DNA from 3 places in the Streptomyces sp. NPDC056222 genome. Region 2 is predicted to be linked to each of the others. Evidence: riboswitches for the same ligand, from Rfam matches in the RefSeq annotation. Region 2 holds a riboswitch; each other region holds the start of a gene.
The links. Region 2 has a riboswitch for thiamine pyrophosphate ahead of thiO (glycine oxidase ThiO). Riboswitches for the same ligand answer to the same signal wherever they lie in the genome.
Positions count from the first base shown of each region.

Region 1: it holds a riboswitch for thiamine pyrophosphate, as region 2 does, so the genes downstream of both, ACFC0D_RS24195 (thiamine ABC transporter substrate binding subunit) here and thiO (glycine oxidase ThiO) in region 2, are expected to answer to the same signal.
Region 3: it holds a riboswitch for thiamine pyrophosphate, as region 2 does, so the genes downstream of both, thiC (phosphomethylpyrimidine synthase ThiC) here and thiO (glycine oxidase ThiO) in region 2, are expected to answer to the same signal.

Region 1 covers NZ_JBHJTL010000055.1:33,293-38,855, reverse strand. The annotation lists gene ACFC0D_RS24210 (MFS transporter) at 1-905, shown strand, start outside; gene ACFC0D_RS24205 (SRPBCC family protein) at 1,066-1,524, shown strand; gene rlmN (23S rRNA (adenine(2503)-C(2))-methyltransferase RlmN) at 1,618-2,724, shown strand; TPP riboswitch at 2,754-2,859, shown strand; gene ACFC0D_RS24195 (thiamine ABC transporter substrate binding subunit) at 2,946-4,025, shown strand; gene ACFC0D_RS24190 (ABC transporter permease) at 4,064-5,563, shown strand, end outside.
Region 2 covers NZ_JBHJTL010000083.1:24,657-30,219, forward strand. The annotation lists gene pknB (Stk1 family PASTA domain-containing Ser/Thr kinase) at 1-134, opposite strand, end outside; gene ACFC0D_RS29695 (thiazole synthase) at 226-1,020, opposite strand; gene thiS (sulfur carrier protein ThiS) at 1,026-1,238, opposite strand; gene thiO (glycine oxidase ThiO) at 1,235-2,401, opposite strand; TPP riboswitch at 2,399-2,511, opposite strand; gene ACFC0D_RS29710 (hypothetical protein) at 2,566-2,907, shown strand; gene ACFC0D_RS29715 (NAD(P)/FAD-dependent oxidoreductase) at 2,936-4,150, shown strand; gene ACFC0D_RS29720 (Rv2175c family DNA-binding protein) at 4,195-4,560, shown strand; gene thiE (thiamine phosphate synthase) at 4,646-5,296, shown strand; gene metF (methylenetetrahydrofolate reductase [NAD(P)H]) at 5,437-5,563, shown strand, end outside.
Region 3 covers NZ_JBHJTL010000047.1:3,004-8,566, forward strand. The annotation lists gene ACFC0D_RS21965 (IclR family transcriptional regulator) at 71-841, shown strand; gene ACFC0D_RS21970 (SsgA family sporulation/cell division regulator) at 978-1,412, shown strand; gene ACFC0D_RS21975 (YibE/F family protein) at 1,474-2,814, opposite strand; TPP riboswitch at 2,886-3,032, shown strand; gene thiC (phosphomethylpyrimidine synthase ThiC) at 3,026-4,798, shown strand; gene ACFC0D_RS21985 (hypothetical protein) at 4,886-5,563, opposite strand, start outside.

The DNA.
Region 1 (5,563 bases), on a different contig from region 2:
CGTGGCTCGGCGTCTCCATGGTCGTGTGGACGATGCTGGTGGGCCTGCTTCTGGTGTGGCTGTTCCTCCGTTGGGAGGCGTGGCTCGCGGTCCGCGGCCGGGAGCCGCTCGTCGACCCGGCGATGTTGCGGAACAGGCAGCTCACCGGCGGTCTGACCATGTTCTTCTTCCAGTACCTCGTGCAGATGGGCGTGTTCTTCGTCGTCCCGCTCTATCTGTCCATCGCCCTGGGCCTGTCCGCGCTGGCGACGGGGGCGCGCATCCTGCCGCTCTCGCTGACGCTGCTGGCGGCGGCCCTCCTGATCCCGCGCTTCCTCCCGGACATCTCGCCGCGGCAGGTGGTGAGGCTCGGGGTGCTGGCGCTGCTCGCGGGGGCGCTCGCCCTGATGGCCGCGCTCGACGCCGACGCCGGCGCGGAGATCGTCACCGTGCCGCTCCTGCTGATCGGGCTGGGGATGGGCGCGCTGGCCTCGCAGCTCGGTTCGGTCACCGTCTCCGCCGTTCCGGACAGCAAGAGCGCGGAGGTCGGCGGCATCCAGAACGCCGTCACCAACCTCGGCGCCTCGATCGGTACGGCACTGGCCGGGTCGCTTCTGATCGCCGCGCTCACGGCCTCGTTCCTGAGCAGCGTGGAGCAGAACGCGGCGATTCCGGCCGAGGTCAAGAACAAGGCCGCTGTGGAGCTCCAGAGCGGCGTGCCGTTCCTCTCGGACGCCCAGCTCAGTGCGGCTCTCGACGATGCGGGCACCAGCCCGGAGGTGACTCAGGCCGCGCTGGACGCGAACGCCGCCGCCCGTCTGGACGGTCTGCGGGCCGCCCTCGCCGTTCTCGCCCTGTCCTCGGTCCTCGCGCTGTTCTTCACCCCACGGATCCCGTCCACGCAGCCCGGTTCTCCGCGGTCCTGACGGGGACGTGTCGCTGCTGTGCGGTGGTCACCGGGGGAGGACTCCGTTCGGACCTGCCGGGGGGCGGGGGCGGGCGGTCCGCGTGAGTCTGGAGGTCAGGCCCAGGGCGCCCGGACGGTGCGCCCGTCGTGGCCCACCGTCCAGAAGGAGCGTGATCGGCGTGGCCCGGAACCGCCGTCTGATCCTGAGCACGCCGTCGGAGGTCTGGCGCCTGCTGTCCGACGGCCATCGTTACGGGGAGTGGGTCACGGGAACCCAGCAGGTCCTGGCGGCGGACCCGCACTGGCCGGACGTGGGCGCCCGTCTGAAGGTCCGGGTCGGCGGCGGCCCCTTCACCCTCGACGACACGGTCGTCGTCCGTATCTGCGAACCGGAACGGCGCCTGGAGCTGGAGGCGAAGGCGGAGCCCTTCGGCGCGGCCCGCATCTCCATGACCTTGCTCCCCTGGGGCGAGCACACGCTCTTCACCCTCGACTGGCATCCCCTCCGTGGCCCGGGGATCCGGATGCACGGGCTCCCCGTGGACTACCTCGTAGCCGTCCGCAACGGCATGATGCTGACGAAACTGGCGAGGATCGCGGTGCACGAGCACGCCGATAACACGGTCCGGGCCGTCTGAGGGCCGTCCGGGACCGTCGGCGACGTCCCCGGGCGATGCCCCGGCCGCGACGGCCCCGAGCCACACGTGCGCGTCTGCGACACTGGTACCACCATGCCCAAGCCCGGAGAACTCACTTTCGTCGCCCCCCGCGGAGCCAAGAAGCCGCCGCGGCACCTCGCCGACCTCACGCCCGCCGAGCGCAAGGAGGCCGTCGCCGCGATCGGCGAGAAGCCGTTCCGCGCCAAGCAGCTGTCCACGCACTACTTCGCGCGGTACGCCCACGACCCCGCCGAGTGGACCGACATTCCCGCGTCCTCGCGCGAGAAGCTGCAGGGCGAGCTGCTGCCCGACCTGATGTCCGTGGTCCGGCACATCTCGTGCGACGACGACACCACCCGTAAGACCCTGTGGAAGCTGCACGACGGCACGCTCGTCGAGTCCGTGCTCATGCGGTACCCGGACCGGGTCACCATGTGCATCTCCTCGCAGGCCGGCTGCGGGATGAACTGCCCGTTCTGTGCCACCGGGCAGGCCGGTCTCGACCGGAACCTGTCGACCGCCGAGATCGTGCACCAGATCGTCGACGGCATGCGCGCCCTGCGCGACGGCGAGGTGCCGGGAGGACCGGCGCGCCTCAGCAACATCGTCTTCATGGGCATGGGTGAGCCGCTCGCCAACTACAAGCGGGTCGTCGGCGCCATCCGCCGGCTGACCGACCCCGAGCCGGACGGTCTCGGTCTCTCGCAGCGCGGGATCACCGTCTCCACCGTCGGTCTCGTGCCCGCGATGCTGCGCTTCGCCGACGAGGGCTTCAAGTGCCGGCTCGCGGTCTCCCTGCATGCCCCCGACGACGAGCTGCGTGACACCCTCGTGCCCGTCAACACGCGCTGGAAGGTCCGCGAGGTCCTCGACGCGGCCTGGGAGTACGCGGAGAAGTCCGGCCGCCGGATCTCCATCGAGTACGCCCTCATCCGCGACATCAACGACCAGGCGTGGCGGGGCGACCTGCTCGGGCGGCTGCTCAAGGGCAAGCGGGTCCATGTGAATCTCATTCCGCTGAACCCGACGCCCGGGTCGAAGTGGACCGCCTCCCGTCCCGAGGACGAGAAGGCGTTCGTCGAGGCCATCGCCGCCCACGGCGTTCCGGTCACCGTCCGTGACACCCGCGGTCAGGAGATCGACGGCGCCTGTGGACAGCTGGCGGCGTCCGAACGCTGACCTTGTACTCTGTGCTCGAACACATCTCCATATTCCGACAGGGGAGCGCCACAGCGCTGAGAGTGCGGTCAGGACCGCAGACCCTCTGAACCTTGCCCAGGTCATTCTGGGTAGGAAGTTCGGTCGTAACTCGAGCTGTTGCGCCCTGCCCGCCTTCCGGTCGGCAGGGCCGCGTCTCTTCCTGGTCACACCCAGGAGGAATTTCAGTGAGCACCAAGAAGATGGCCGCCGCGGCGATCGTCGCCGCGCTCGGCGTCACCACGCTCGCCGCGTGCGGTTCCGAGGACGTCCGGGACGCGGCGGGCAAGTCCGGCGCGCCCACGCCGAAGACCGTGACCCTCGTGAGCCACGACTCCTTCAACGCCTCCAAGGAGGTGCTGGCGGAGTTCACCAAGCAGACCGGCTTCACGGTCAAGGTCCTCAAGAGCGGCGACGCCGGCGAGGCCGTCAACAAGGAGATCCTGACCAAGGGCTCCCCGCAGGGTGACGTCTTCTTCGGCGTCGACAACACCCTGCTGTCCCGCGCGCTCGACAACGGGATCTTCGTCCCGTACGAGGCGAAGGGCCTGGACCGGATCCCCGCCGAGGTCCAGACCGACAAGGAGCACCGGGTCACCCCGATCGACTCCGGTGACATCTGCGTCAACTACGACAAGAAGTACTTCGCGGACAAGAAGCTCGCGCCGCCGCAGAGCTTCGACGATCTCGCGAAGCCCGCGTACAAGGACCTGCTGGTCGTGGAGAACCCCGAGCGTTCCTCCCCGGGCCTCGGCTTCCTGCTCGGCACCGCCGCCCAGTACGGCGACGACGGGTGGCAGGACTACTGGACGAAGCTCAAGGCCAACGGCGTGAAGACCGTCGACAGCTGGGAGCTCGCCTACAACCAGGAGTTCTCCGGTTCCGCGGGCGGCAAGAAGGCCAAGGGCGACCGGCCGCTGGTCGTCTCGTACGCCTCCAGCCCGCCGGTCGAGGTCCTCTACTCCGAGCCGCAGCCCAAGGAAGCCCCCACCGGGGTCTCCACCGGCACCTGCTTCCGGCAGACCGAGTTCGCGGGACTGCTGAACGGGGCGAAGAACCCCGAGGGCGGCAAGGCGCTGATCGACTTCCTGATCTCCAAGAAGTTCCAGGACGACATGCCGCTGCAGATGTTCGTCAATCCGGTGGCCAAGGACGCCACCCTGCCGGAGCTCTTCACGAAGCACGGTGTGGTCATCGACAAGCCGCAGACCATGGCGCCCGAGAAGATCGCCAAGAACCGTGACCAGTGGATCCAGCAGTGGTCGTCGCTCGTTCTGAAGTAGTTCCCGACCGCAGGGGAAGCGCGGCGCGGCTCGGCCTGATGGTCGTGCCCGTCGCCTTCTTCGCGCTCTTCTTCGCCTGGCCCGTCGTCTCGATCGTCGAGCGCGGGCTGCGGGTCGACGGGGCGTGGCAGTTCGGCCGGTTCGGCGAGACGCTGAGCCGGCCGGAGATCCTCGACGTCCTCTGGTTCACGCTCTGGCAGGCACTCGCCTCGACCGGGCTGACCCTGCTGATCGCGCTGCCCGGCGCGTACGTCTTCGCGCGCTTCGACTTTCCCGGGAAGGGGCTGCTGCGCGCCGTCGTCACCGTGCCCTTCGTCATGCCGACCGTCATGGTCGGTACGGCCTTCCTGGCGCTCGTCGGGCGCGGTGGGCTCCTCGACGAGCTGTGGGGGATGCGGCTCGACACCACCGTCTGGGCGATCCTGATCGCCCATGTGTTCTTCAACTACGCCGTCGTCGTCCGGACCGTCGGCGGTCTCTGGGCGCAGCTCGACCCGCGCCAGGAGGAGGCCGCCCGGGTCCTCGGCGCGTCCCGCTGGACCGCGTGGCGGACCGTGACCCTGCCGGCGCTCGCCCCTTCCGTCGCCGCGGCCGCGCTGATGGTCTTCCTCTTCACGGCGAGCTCCTTCGCCGTCGTCCAGATCCTCGGCGGATCCACGTACTCCACCCTGGAGACGGAGATCTACCGGCAGACCGTCGTCCGCTTCGATCTGACCACGGCGGCCGTTCTCACGATGGTGCAGTTCGTCGCCGTCGGAGTGGTCCTCGCCGTGCACGCCCGGACCGTCCGCCGGCGGGAGACCGCGTTGAAGCTGGTCGCGCCCGAACAGACGGCGCGCCGGCCCCGGGGCGCCGGGCAGTGGCTGCTGTTCGCGGGGGTCCTGCTGTCCGTCGCGCTGCTGATCGTGCTGCCGCTCGGCGTCCTCGTCGAACGCTCCTTCGCCACCTCCGAGGGATACGGGCTCGACTACTACCGGGCCCTGCAGACCCCGGACCCCTCCGGCACCTTCCTCGTGCCGCTGCTGGACACGATCGGGAACTCGCTCCGGTACGCCGTCGTCGCCACCCTGATCGCCCTCGTCATCGGTGGGCTCGCGGCGGCGGCCCTCACCCGGCGCGCCGGCCGCCTCGTGCGCGGCTTCGACGCGCTGCTGATGCTGCCGCTCGGGGTCTCCGCCGTCACCGTCGGCTTCGGCTTCCTGATCACCCTGGACGAGCCGCCGTTCGACCTGCGGGCGAGCTGGATCCTCGTACCGCTCGCGCAGGCCCTGGTCGGTGTCCCCTTCGTCGTACGGACGATGCTGCCCGTGCTCCGTGCGGTCGACGAGCGGCTGCGGGAGGCGGCGGCCGTGCTCGGGGCCTCGCCGCTGCGCGCCTGGCGTGAGGTCGATCTGCCGCTGGTACGGCGCGCACTGCTGATCGCGGCAGGATTCGCCTTCGCGGTGTCTCTCGGAGAGTTCGGCGCGACGGTCTTCATCGCCCGGCCCGACAGCCCCACGCTGCCGGTCGCCGTCGCCCGGCTGCTCGGCAGGCCCGGA
Region 2 (5,563 bases):
GCGAGCACCCGGTCGAGTCGGGTGTCGACAGCCCGGTAGACCGTGGCCATCCCGCCGACGGCGATGCGCGCGTCGACGCGGTAGCGGTCGTCGAGCAGCTGCCCGACGAGGGGGTCATGAAGGGTCGTGTCCACGGCCCTGAGTTTACGAGCCGGTGAGGACACCCCGTCCCCACCGGCCGCTACCGCAGCACACCTGTGACGCGCGGGGCCCGCTCCACCGGCCTCAGAACGCCGGCCGCTCCGGGTCCAGGACCGCCCGGCCCTCCGTCGGGGACGAGGCCTCCGCGAAGTGGCGGCGCGGGATCCGGCCCGCCCGCCACGCCAGGCGGCCCGCCTCCACGGCGTGCCGCATCCCCTCCGCCATCAGCACCGGCTCCTGCGCCCGGGTCACCGCCGACGCCAGCATGACGGCCGCGCACCCCAGCTCCATCGCCAGGGCGGCGTCCGAGGCCGTCCCCGCCCCCGCGTCCAGGATCACCGGCACCCCGGCCCGCTCCACGATCAGCTGGAAATTGTGCGGGTTGCGGATCCCGAGCCCGGAGCCGATCGGCGAGCCCAGCGGCATGATCGCCGCGCAGCCCACGTCCTCCAGCTTCCGCGCCAGGACCGGGTCGTCGTTGGTGTACGGCAGGACCGTGAAGCCGTCGTCCACCAGCGTCTCCGCCGCGTCGAGCAGCTCGATCGGATCGGGCAGCAGGGTCCGCTCGTCGGCGACGACCTCCAGCTTGATCCAGTCGGTGCCCAGCGCCTCCCGCGCCAGCCGCGCCGTCAGGACGGCCTCGCCCGCCGTGAAGCAGCCCGCCGTGTTGGGCAGGACTCGGATGGAGAGCCGGTTCAGGACGGACAGGACGGAGCCCTGCACGGTCGGGTCGAGGCGCCGCATGGCGACGGTGGTGAGCTCGGTGCCGCTGGCGATCAGGGAGCGTTCGAGGACGTCCAGGCTCGGGGCGCCGCCCGTGCCCATGATCAGACGCGAGGAGAACTCCGTACCGCCGAGGAGGAAGGTGTCGTCGGACATCGCGTTCAGCCCCCCTGCACCGCGGTGAGAACCTCGACCCGGTCGCCCTCGCCGAGGACGGTCGCGGACCACTGGCTGCGCGGCACGACCGTCTCGTTGACGGCCGCGGCCACCCCGGACGGCGCCGGCGTCAGTGTCGCGACCAGGGCGTCGAGGGTCGTGGGCGCGGCGAGGACACGTGCCTCGCCATTGACGGAGACGTTCGTCGAGACGTTCATACGGGCTGCTCCTGAGGTACGGGGGAGAAGCGGCGGGGGGTGAAGGGGCGGGCCTCGTCCGGAAGCACGCCGGTGGTGAGGAGGTCGGCCATCACATCGCCGGTGACCGGGGTGAGCAGGACCCCGTTGCGGTAGTGCCCCGTGGCCAGTCGCAGGCCGGGCAGGGCGGTCGGGCCGAGCAGCGGTGCGTTGTCCGGCGAACCCGGCCGCAGCCCCGCGCGGGTCTCGGTGAGCGGCAGCTCGGTGATGCCCGGCACGAGCTCGTGGGCGTCACGCAGCAGCTCGTAGACGCCGCCCGCCGTGACGGTGGTGTCCCAGCCCAGTTCCTCGGAGGTTGCACCGACCACCAGCTCGCCGTTCTCGCGCGGCACCAGATAGACGTGGCTGCCGCGCACGACGGCCCGGACGGTCCGCGACAGGAACGGCGCGTAGGCCCGTGGCACGCTCAGCCGCAGCACCTGCCCCTTGACGGGGCGTACGGGCGGCAGCACCTCGTCCGGTACGCCGGCGAGCCGGCCGCTGAGGCTGCCCGCGGCCAGGACGACCTGGTCCGCTTCGAGCGTCTCGCCCCCGGCGAGCAGCACACCCGCCGCCCGGTCCCGTACGACGGCCAGCCGCTCCGCGACGGCCCGGTGGAAGACCACTCCGGCCCGCTCGCAGGCGGTGACCAGCGCGGCGGCGAGCCGGCGCGGATCGACCTGGTGGTCGCCGTCGACCCGCAGCCCGCCGCGCACGCCCGGGGCCAGCATCGGCTCCAGGCGGCGGCAGTCGCGCCCGCTGAGCCACTCCGACTCCAGGCCGCAGCGGGTCTGCAGGGCGTGCAGTTCGCGCAGATGCGCCCGGTCGTCGGCGTCGAGCGCGACGGCGAGCGTGCCGCAGGCGCGGTACCCGACGTCGTGCCCGGTGGCATCCCGGAGCTCGGCGACGAAGTCGGGATAGCGGCGCGCGGAGGCGAGGTTGAGGGCGAGCAGGGTCTCCTCGCCGTAGTGGAGCTCGGTGACCGCGGCCAGCATTCCGGCCGCCACGCGGGCGGCCCCGCCGCCCGGTTCCGGGTCGACGACCGCGGTGCGCAGCCCGCGCTGCGCGGCCCGCCAGGCCGTGACCAGACCGATGATTCCGCCCCCGATGACGAGAACGTCAGAGGTACTGCATGTACGCGACATGGGCGTCCAGCCCCTCCCTTCGCCGGCATGACCCGGATCAGGTTCGTACGGTCGGAGGCCGGCCAGCCTCCCTCTCAGCCCGGTGCGTCCGGGCTCCCGCGAGTGCTCTACGTTGACGGTCAGACTAACCCCCGCCCCCGACGCCCAGTAAGGGAGCCTCCACCGTGGCCCGATCTCTCGACGGAATCGTCCTCGCGCCCGTCGCCGACCAGGCCCCCGGTCAGGTCGGTACGCGCACCCGGTTCACCTACCACGAGGAGGGCGGCCGGATCTGGGCCGAGTACGCGGGCGGGGACGTGGTCCGCGGGAATCTCGTCGGCACGCGCGCGGGGGACCGGCTCGACTTCCGCTACGTCCAGTTGAAGCAGGACGGATCCACCTCTTCCGGGCATTGCGTCTCGACCGTGGTGGAGCTGCCGGACGGGCGCGTTCGGCTGGAGGAGACCTGGGCATGGGAGTCCCAGGAGGGCTCCGGCACCAGTGTGGTCGAACAGCTGCCTTCCTGACGGGTCGTCAGATGCGTAAGGTGATCGGGTGAGCGAGCAGAAGCAGGCACAGCAACGGATCGTGATCGTGGGCGCCGGCATGGCGGGGGTGCAGACCGCCGTCGCCCTGCGCGAACAGGGCTTCACCGGCCAGGTCACCCTCATCGGCGCCGAGCCGCACCAGCCCTACGACCGGCCGCCCCTGTCCAAGGCCGTGCTCCTCGGCAAGGCCGAGGACTCCGCCTTCGACGTCGACTTCGAGGCCCTCGCCATCGAACTGCGCCTCGGCCTCGACGTCACCGGACTGCGCGCCGGGGACCACGAGGTCGACACCGAGGCCGGACCCGTCCCGTACGACGTCCTGGTCGTCGCCACCGGCGCCGAGCCGGTCACCCTGCCCGGCACCGAGGGCGTCCCCGGAGTCCATCTGCTGCGCACCCTCGACGACGCCGCCCGCCTCAAGCCCGTCCTGGAGCGGCGCCACGACATCGTGGTGGTCGGCGCCGGCTGGATCGGCGCCGAGTTCGCCACCGCCGCGCGCGAGGCGGGGTGCGCCGTCGTCGTCGTGGAGGCCGGCGACCGACCGCTCGCCGGCGCGCTCCCCGCCGAGGTCACCGCCCCGATGGCGCAGTGGTACGAGGAGAACGGCGCCGAACTCCTCACCCACGCGCGCGTGGCCGCCGTCGAACCCGGCGCGGTCGTCCTGACCGACGGCCGACGACTGCCCGCCGAGGCGGTCGTCGTCGGCATCGGAGCCCGGCCCGCCACCGGCTGGCTCGCCGACTCCGGCATCGCCCGCGACCCGGACGGCTCCGTCACCGCCGACGAGCGGCTGCGCACCTCCCTGCCCGACGTGTACGCAGTCGGCGACTGCGCCTCCTTCCCCTCGGCCCGCTACGGCCGCCGCCTCCTCGTCCACCACTGGGACAACGCGCTCCAGGGCCCGCGCACCGTCGCGGCCGACATCATCGGCGAGGCCCCCCGGCCGTACGACCCCGTGCCCTACTTCTGGTCCGAGCAGTTCGGCCGCTTCGTGCAGTACGCCGGGCACCATGGAGGCGACACGCAGCTGGTGAGGCGCGGCGACCCGGCCGGCCCGTCCTGGTCGGCGCTCTGGCTGCGCGACGGCGCGCTCGTCGCCCTGCTCGCCGTCGGACGCCCCCGCGACCTGGCCCAGGGCCGCAAGCTGATCGAGTCCGGCGCCCGGGTCGACCCCGACCGTGCCGCCGACCCGTCCGTCCCTCTGAAGGCGGCACTCCAGTAGGGCTCGACTACCGGCTGTCAGTCCGGGATGGCAGGCTTGTCCACGTGACCGAGATTGACGCAAGAATCGATGCTCTCGTCCCCGCCTGGCTCTACCTCCCCGACATCGCGGAAATGCTCGATGTCGAGGTGACGCGCGTGCGGCAGCTGGTCAAGGAGGGCCAGCTCATCGCCGTACGCCGCGGTGAGAACAAGGCGCTTCAGGTGCCCGCCGCCTTCATCGACGGCGACAAGGTGGTCAAGGGCCTCTCCGGGACCCTGACCCTCCTGAAGGACGACGGCTTCACCGACGAAGAGATGCTGGAGTGGCTCTTCACTCCCGACCAGAGCCTGCCGGGCACGCCCGCGCAGGCCCTCAGCGAGAATCGCGGCACGGAGGTGAAGCGCCGCGCCCAGGCGCTCGCCGTCTGACGTACCGAAGACACCACAGAGGTTCCGTGGGGCCGGGCCCGCCCCGGCCCCACGGGATCACCGCACCCAACGGGGGGAAGCACCCATGTCCACGCCTCGCGAGCAGCTCGCCGACGCCCGGCTCTACCTGTGCACGGACGCCCGGAAGCGCCAGGGAGACCTGTCCGCCTTCCTCGACGCCGTGCTCTCCTCCGGCGTGGACATCGTGCAGCTCCGTGACAAGGGCATGGAGGCCGGCGAGGAGCTGGAGCACCTCGCCGTGTTCGCCGACGCCTGCCGCCGCCACGGCAAGCTGCTCGCCGTGAACGACCGGGCCGATGTCGCCCACGCCATCGGTTCCGACGTGCTGCACCTGGGCCAGGGCGACCTGCCCGTGCCCGCCGCCCGCGCGATCCTCGGCGAGGAAGTCCTGATCGGCCGTTCCTGCCACGGCGAGTCCGAGGTGGACGCGGCCGTCGCCGAGCCCGGCGTGGACTACTTCTGCACCGGCCCGTGCTGGCCCACCCCGACCAAGCCCGGGCGGTACGCACCCGGCCTCGGCCTGGTGCGGTACACGGCCGCCCTGGAGCAGGACCGGCCCTGGTTCGCCATCGGCGGGATCGACGAGACCACCCTCGACGAGGTCCTCGACGCGGGCGCCCGCCGGATCGTGGTCGTCCGCGCGATCACCGAGGCCGACGACCCGGCCGCCGCGACGGCCCGCCTGGCCAAGCGGGTCCGCGAGCGCTCGGAGTGATCTTCCTGCCGTGGACGGCGTCCGTGACCTTTTTGGCGCAATGTCCGAAGGCCGGGTCCGCCCCTTGGGCGTTGTCCAAAAACGTGTCCATTCCTCGGACGCGGCTTCGCCGGCCGTGTGACCCCGTCTAACCTGCCGGTATGGCCCTTGGAACCGCTTCCACCCGCACGGACCGTGCCCGCACGGTCCGCGAGATCCTCGCTGCCGGCAAGCCGTCGTACTCCTTCGAGTTCTACGCGCCCCGGACGGAGAAGGGTGAGCGGAGCC
Region 3 (5,563 bases), on a different contig from region 2:
GCGGCGGGCGCGCGGGGGCGGCCCCCGCGGGCGGGTGCGAGGCACCCGTCACCACGCCTGGGGGTGACCTTTGGCCACGGCTACGCAGTCCGCCGTCCCTACCCTGATCGGCTCGGTGCAGCGGGCGCTGAGACTTCTGGAGGCCGTGGGCTCCCACGAGGACGGAGCCCCCGCCAAACAGCTCGCGCGCGAAGCGGGACTCCCGCTTCCCACCGCGTACCACCTGCTCCGCACCCTGACGCACGAGGGCTATCTGCGCCGCGAGAAGGGTGTGTTCGTGTTCGGCGACGCGGCCGGTCGGCTGGCCGGCGGCGGAGTTCTGCAGAATCGTCGCACCAAGATCGAAGACTCACTCGCACACTGGCGCGACGAGATCGGCGTCCCCATCTACTTCGCGATCTACCGCGAGGGCGAGATCGAGCTCGTCGCCGTCGCCGACACCCCCTCCGCCCCCGCCGTGGACGAGTGGGCCGGCTTCCGAGAGACCGGCCACGCCCATGCGATCGGTCAGTGTCTGCTCAGTCAACTCGATCTGAAGAGTCGTCAAGACCACCTCGACCGCCATCCGGTGGAGGCCATCACTCCGTTTACGGTGCGTAACCGGCGGGTGCTTTTGGAGCGTTTGGGCGGTATGGGGCGAATGGAGCCCCTGGTGGAACGTCAGGAATATGCACTGGGCACAGTTTGTGCGGCCATCCCCATCACCGCGGGGTCCACGGCGGCCACCCTGGCCATTTCCGTACCCCTTCACCAGGCAGAACGGTTGCTGCCCGCAGTCGCTCGACTACAGAATGAGATCGGAAGGCTCTTCAACTCCTTCGCTTTCTCTATCAGTATCTGAAAAATCACTCCTTGTGATCCGCTGGCGCTTACAGCACGATTGCGTCACCAAGGCCATGGGGATCATTCCTGGCCGTTTCGATCAAAGCTTCAGTAGCCGTGTGCACACAACTGCTTCATCTACTGCGGGGTACAAGATGCGAGAGTCGGTCCAGGCCGAGGTCCTGATGAGCTTCCTCGTCTCCGAGGAGCTCTCTTTCAGGATCCCGGTGGAACTCCGGTACGAGACCCGGGATCCCTACGCGGTGCGGATGACCTTCCATCTCCCCGGAGACGCGCCCGTGACCTGGGCGTTCGGGCGGGAACTGCTGCTGGACGGGATCAACCGACCGAGCGGCGACGGCGATGTGCACATCGCGCCGACCGATCCCGAGGCGCTCTCGGACGTCTCCATCCGGCTCCAGGTCGGCAGCGACCGCGCCCTGTTCCGGGCCAGCGCCCCGCCGCTCGTCGCCTTCCTCGACCGTACGGACAAGTTGGTTCCGCTCGGTCAGGAACGGACGCTGGGTGACTTCGAGGACAACCTGGAAGCCGCGCTCGGCCGGATTCTGGCAGAGGAGAACGCCGGCTGAACCACCCCCGGCGCCCCGTCGCCAAGAGCCCTCCGGGGCCGAAAGAGGGGCTCCGGAGCAGTCACTTCGCCCGACGCCGGCGTCCACCCCCGGACGAACGCTTCTCCGGATCGCCCGGCCGGTCGGCGGAGACCACCAGCGCGGCGAGCACGGTCGTGACGGGCACCGAGGCGACCAGACCGATCGATCCCACGAGCGTCCGGACGATCTCCTCCGCGACCAACTCGCTGTTCGCCACCGTCCCCACACTGCTCTGCGCGATGGTGAAGAGCAGCAACAGGGGCAGCGCCGCACCGGCGTAGGCAAGGACCAGCGTGTTCACCACGGACGCGATGTGGTCGCGGCCGATCCGGATCCCGGCCCGGTACAACGCCCGCGGTCCCATACGGGGATCGGCCTGGTGCAGCTCCCACACCGCCGAGGTCTGCGTCACCGTCACATCGTCGAGGACGCCGAGCGAACCGATGATGATGCCCGCGAGCAGCAGACCGGACATGTCGATGTCCGGGTACAGGCCGTGGATCAGACCGGTGTTGTCGTCCGTGTTGCCGCTGAGCGACGCCCAGCTGATGAAGTACGAGCCGAGCAGCCCGATCAGCAGCAGCGAGATCAGGGTGCCGAGCACCGCGACCGAGGTGCGCGCCGACAGACCGTGGCACATGTAGAGGGCGATCAGCATGATCGCGCTCGACCCGACCACCGCCACCACCAGCGGGTTCGATCCCTGAAGAATCGCCGGCAGGATGAAGAGGGTCAGGATCAGGAAGCTGATGGCGAGCGAGATGAGCGCCATCACTCCGCGCATCCGGCCGACCAGCACGACCACGACCGCGAAGATCAGCGCGAGGACGGTGAGTGGAACCTTGCGGTTCACATCCGTCACCGAGTACTGCAGATCACGTGGGGCGTCGGGCGCGTAGGCCACCACCACACCCTGCCCCTCGTCCAGTTGACGCGGCGCGTCCGGCTGCACGATCTCGATGAAGGTGCGGCCCTTGTCGGGGCCGTCCGTGACCTCGATCGTCGCCTTCTCGCACTGCCCCTGCTGGGCGTTGGCGGCCTCACGGCCCTGAGGTGTGGAGGGGTCCTCGGTCGGCGGGACCTGGGCGGCGTTCACATCCTTGCAGTCGACCTTCTCGACCGAGACGACCTTGCCCGCGTAGGTCTGCCGGTCGAAGCCGACGCCGGTGCGCTCGTGCTCAGGTGTGCCGCCCGGCCACAGCACGACAAGACCGACCACCACGGCCGTGGCGAACGGGATCAGGACCGCGGCGATGACTCTGCGCAGATGCCGGGAGACCGGCGCCGCCGGCCCGTGGCTGTGGCTGTGGCCGTGCCCGTGGCCGGCGTCCCCATGTCCATCGTGGCCGTCGGGTTCCGGGGTCTGCTGCGAGGAAGTCACCGACAGATCATCGCAAGAACGGTGGGGGCCCACTGTTCAGCACGCCCGGGTTGACGCTAGCGTGGTGGCACCTTTGCACACGCGGGAGCTCGGAGCACCGGGCTGAGAGGGCGCTGATCACCGTACGCGCGTACTGATGTACGTACGGGAGGAGGCTGCGCCGACCGCCGAACCTGTTACCGGGTAATGCCGGCGTAGGGAGATCGGTCTCATGACCATTCAGGATGCACGCACGCCTGCCACCAGCCAGGACGAGCGCAAGCCGGGCTGGCACAAGGGATACGTCGAGGGCTCGCGCCCCGACCTCCGAGTGCCTGTCCGACAGGTGCACCTCACCAACGGCAAGGACGTGACGCTGTACGACACGTCCGGTCCGTACACCGACCCCACCATCGACACCGACGTGCGGCGGGGCCTCCCGCCGCTGCGCGAGAACTGGATCATCAGCCGCGGCGACACCGAGGAGTACGCGGGCCGCCCCGTCCGTCCCGAGGACGACGGCATCAAGCACACCTCGCCGCGCGGTGGCCTCAAGAACCTCGACGCGGTCTTCCCTGGCCGCCCGCGCCAGCCCCGCCGGGGCCGCGACGGGGCCGCGGTGACCCAGCTCGCGTACGCCCGCCGGGGCGAGATCACCCCGGAGATGGAGTACGTCGCGATCCGCGAGAACGTCTCCCCCGAGGTCGTACGGGAGGAGATCGCCGCAGGTCGCGCAGTGCTCCCGGCGAACGTCAACCACCCGGAGATCGAGCCGATGATCATCGGCAAGCGGTTCCTGGTGAAGGTCAACGCCAACATCGGCAACTCCGCCGTCACCTCCTCCATCGAGGAGGAGGTGGAGAAGATGACGTGGGCGACCAAGTGGGGCGCCGACACGGTCATGGACCTGTCCACCGGCCGCAACATCCACACCACCCGCGAGTGGGTGCTGCGCAACTCCCCCGTGCCGATCGGTACCGTGCCGCTCTACCAGGCCCTGGAGAAGGTCGACGGCAAGGCCGAGGAGCTGACCTGGGAGATCTACAAGGACACGGTCATCGAGCAGGCCGAGCAGGGCGTCGACTACATGACGGTCCACGCCGGCGTGCTGCTGCCCTACGTGCCGCTGACCGCCCGCCGCAAGACCGGCATCGTCTCGCGCGGCGGCTCGATCATGGCCGCCTGGTGCCTCGCGCACCACAAGGAGAACTTCCTCTACACGAACTTCGAGGAGCTCTGCGAGATCCTCGCGACGTACGACGTCACGTACTCGCTGGGCGACGGTCTGCGCCCCGGCTCCATCGCGGACGCCAACGACGCGGCGCAGTTCGCGGAGCTGAAGACTCTCGGCGAGCTCAACACGATCGCCAAGCGTCACAACGTGCAGACGATGATCGAGGGCCCGGGCCACGTCCCGATGCACAAGATCAAGGAGAACATCGACCTTCAGCAGGAGATCTGCGAGGAGGCGCCGTTCTACACCCTAGGCCCGCTCACCACGGACGTCGCTCCGGCGTACGACCACATCACCTCGGGCATCGGCGCCGCGATGATCGCCTGGTGGGGCACGGCGATGCTCTGCTACGTCACGCCCAAGGAGCACCTGGGCCTGCCCAACCGCGACGACGTGAAGACCGGCGTCATCACGTACAAGATCGCGGCGCACGCGGCCGACCTGGCCAAGGGACACCCGGGGGCGCAGGAGTGGGACGACGCGCTGTCGGACGCGCGCTTCGAGTTCCGCTGGGAGGACCAGTTCAACCTGGCGCTCGACCCGGACACGGCGCGTGAGTTCCACGACGAGACGCTGCCGGCGGAGCCCGCGAAGACCGCGCATTTCTGCTCGATGTGCGGCCCGAAGTTCTGCTCGATGAAGATCTCGCAGGACATCCGGCGCGAGCACGGCGGCGACCTCGGGTCGCAGGAGATCGAGGCCGGGATGGCGGAGAAGTCCAAGGAGTTCGCGGCCGCCGGCAACCGCGTGTACCTCCCGCTGGCGGAGTAGCCGCACGTATCGGTACGTCCAGGGCGGGTACGGACCGCACGGCCACGGGGGGTCGTGCGGCGCGTGCCCGCCGTGCCGTTGCCCGGATCACTCCGGCCGGTGCTCCGGGGGGCCGAAGTCCGGGCTGGTGAAGTCCGGGCTGCTGAACCTGGGTCGGCTTCCCGAGGCTCCCTCGCTCGGACTCGAGAAGTCCGGTCCGCTGTAGCCGATCTTCGGTATGCGGTCCGTACGGTCCGAGGGCTGCGACGGCAGGGGCGAGGCCGGGTACGCGGCGGGGTCGGCCAGCGCCTCCCGCAGGAACGGGAGGATGCCCCGTTCCAGCAGGGCGCGGCGCCAGGCGTCGCGGGCCCGGGACAGTTCGTCGTCCGGCTCGCCGCCGGCCCCGGCGCCCGCGGCCACCTCCGTGGAGCGGTTGCGCAGTGCGGTCACCAGGAGGCCGACGGCCGCGCAGAGCAGCCCGGCGGCGGCGACGGCGCCGAAGAACCAGGCCGCCGTCAGCAGCGTGTCGGCGAACACGAGCGTGGGTGCCAGCACCTTCAGAACGGCCCCGACCAGCAGGAATATCAGCGCGGCGGTGCCTGAGAGCACCGGTGCCAGGACCGTGAGGACCGCGACGATGCCCGCGCCGGGACCCGCGCTCGCGCCGTCCCCGTCCGCCACGAGAACGGCGTCCATCACGCTCGTACCGCTCGTCGCACGGCCTTCCGCGCGGACCTTGACGAAGTGGTCGTACTCCACCGCGGCGGCCGCGGTGATCAGCGCCGT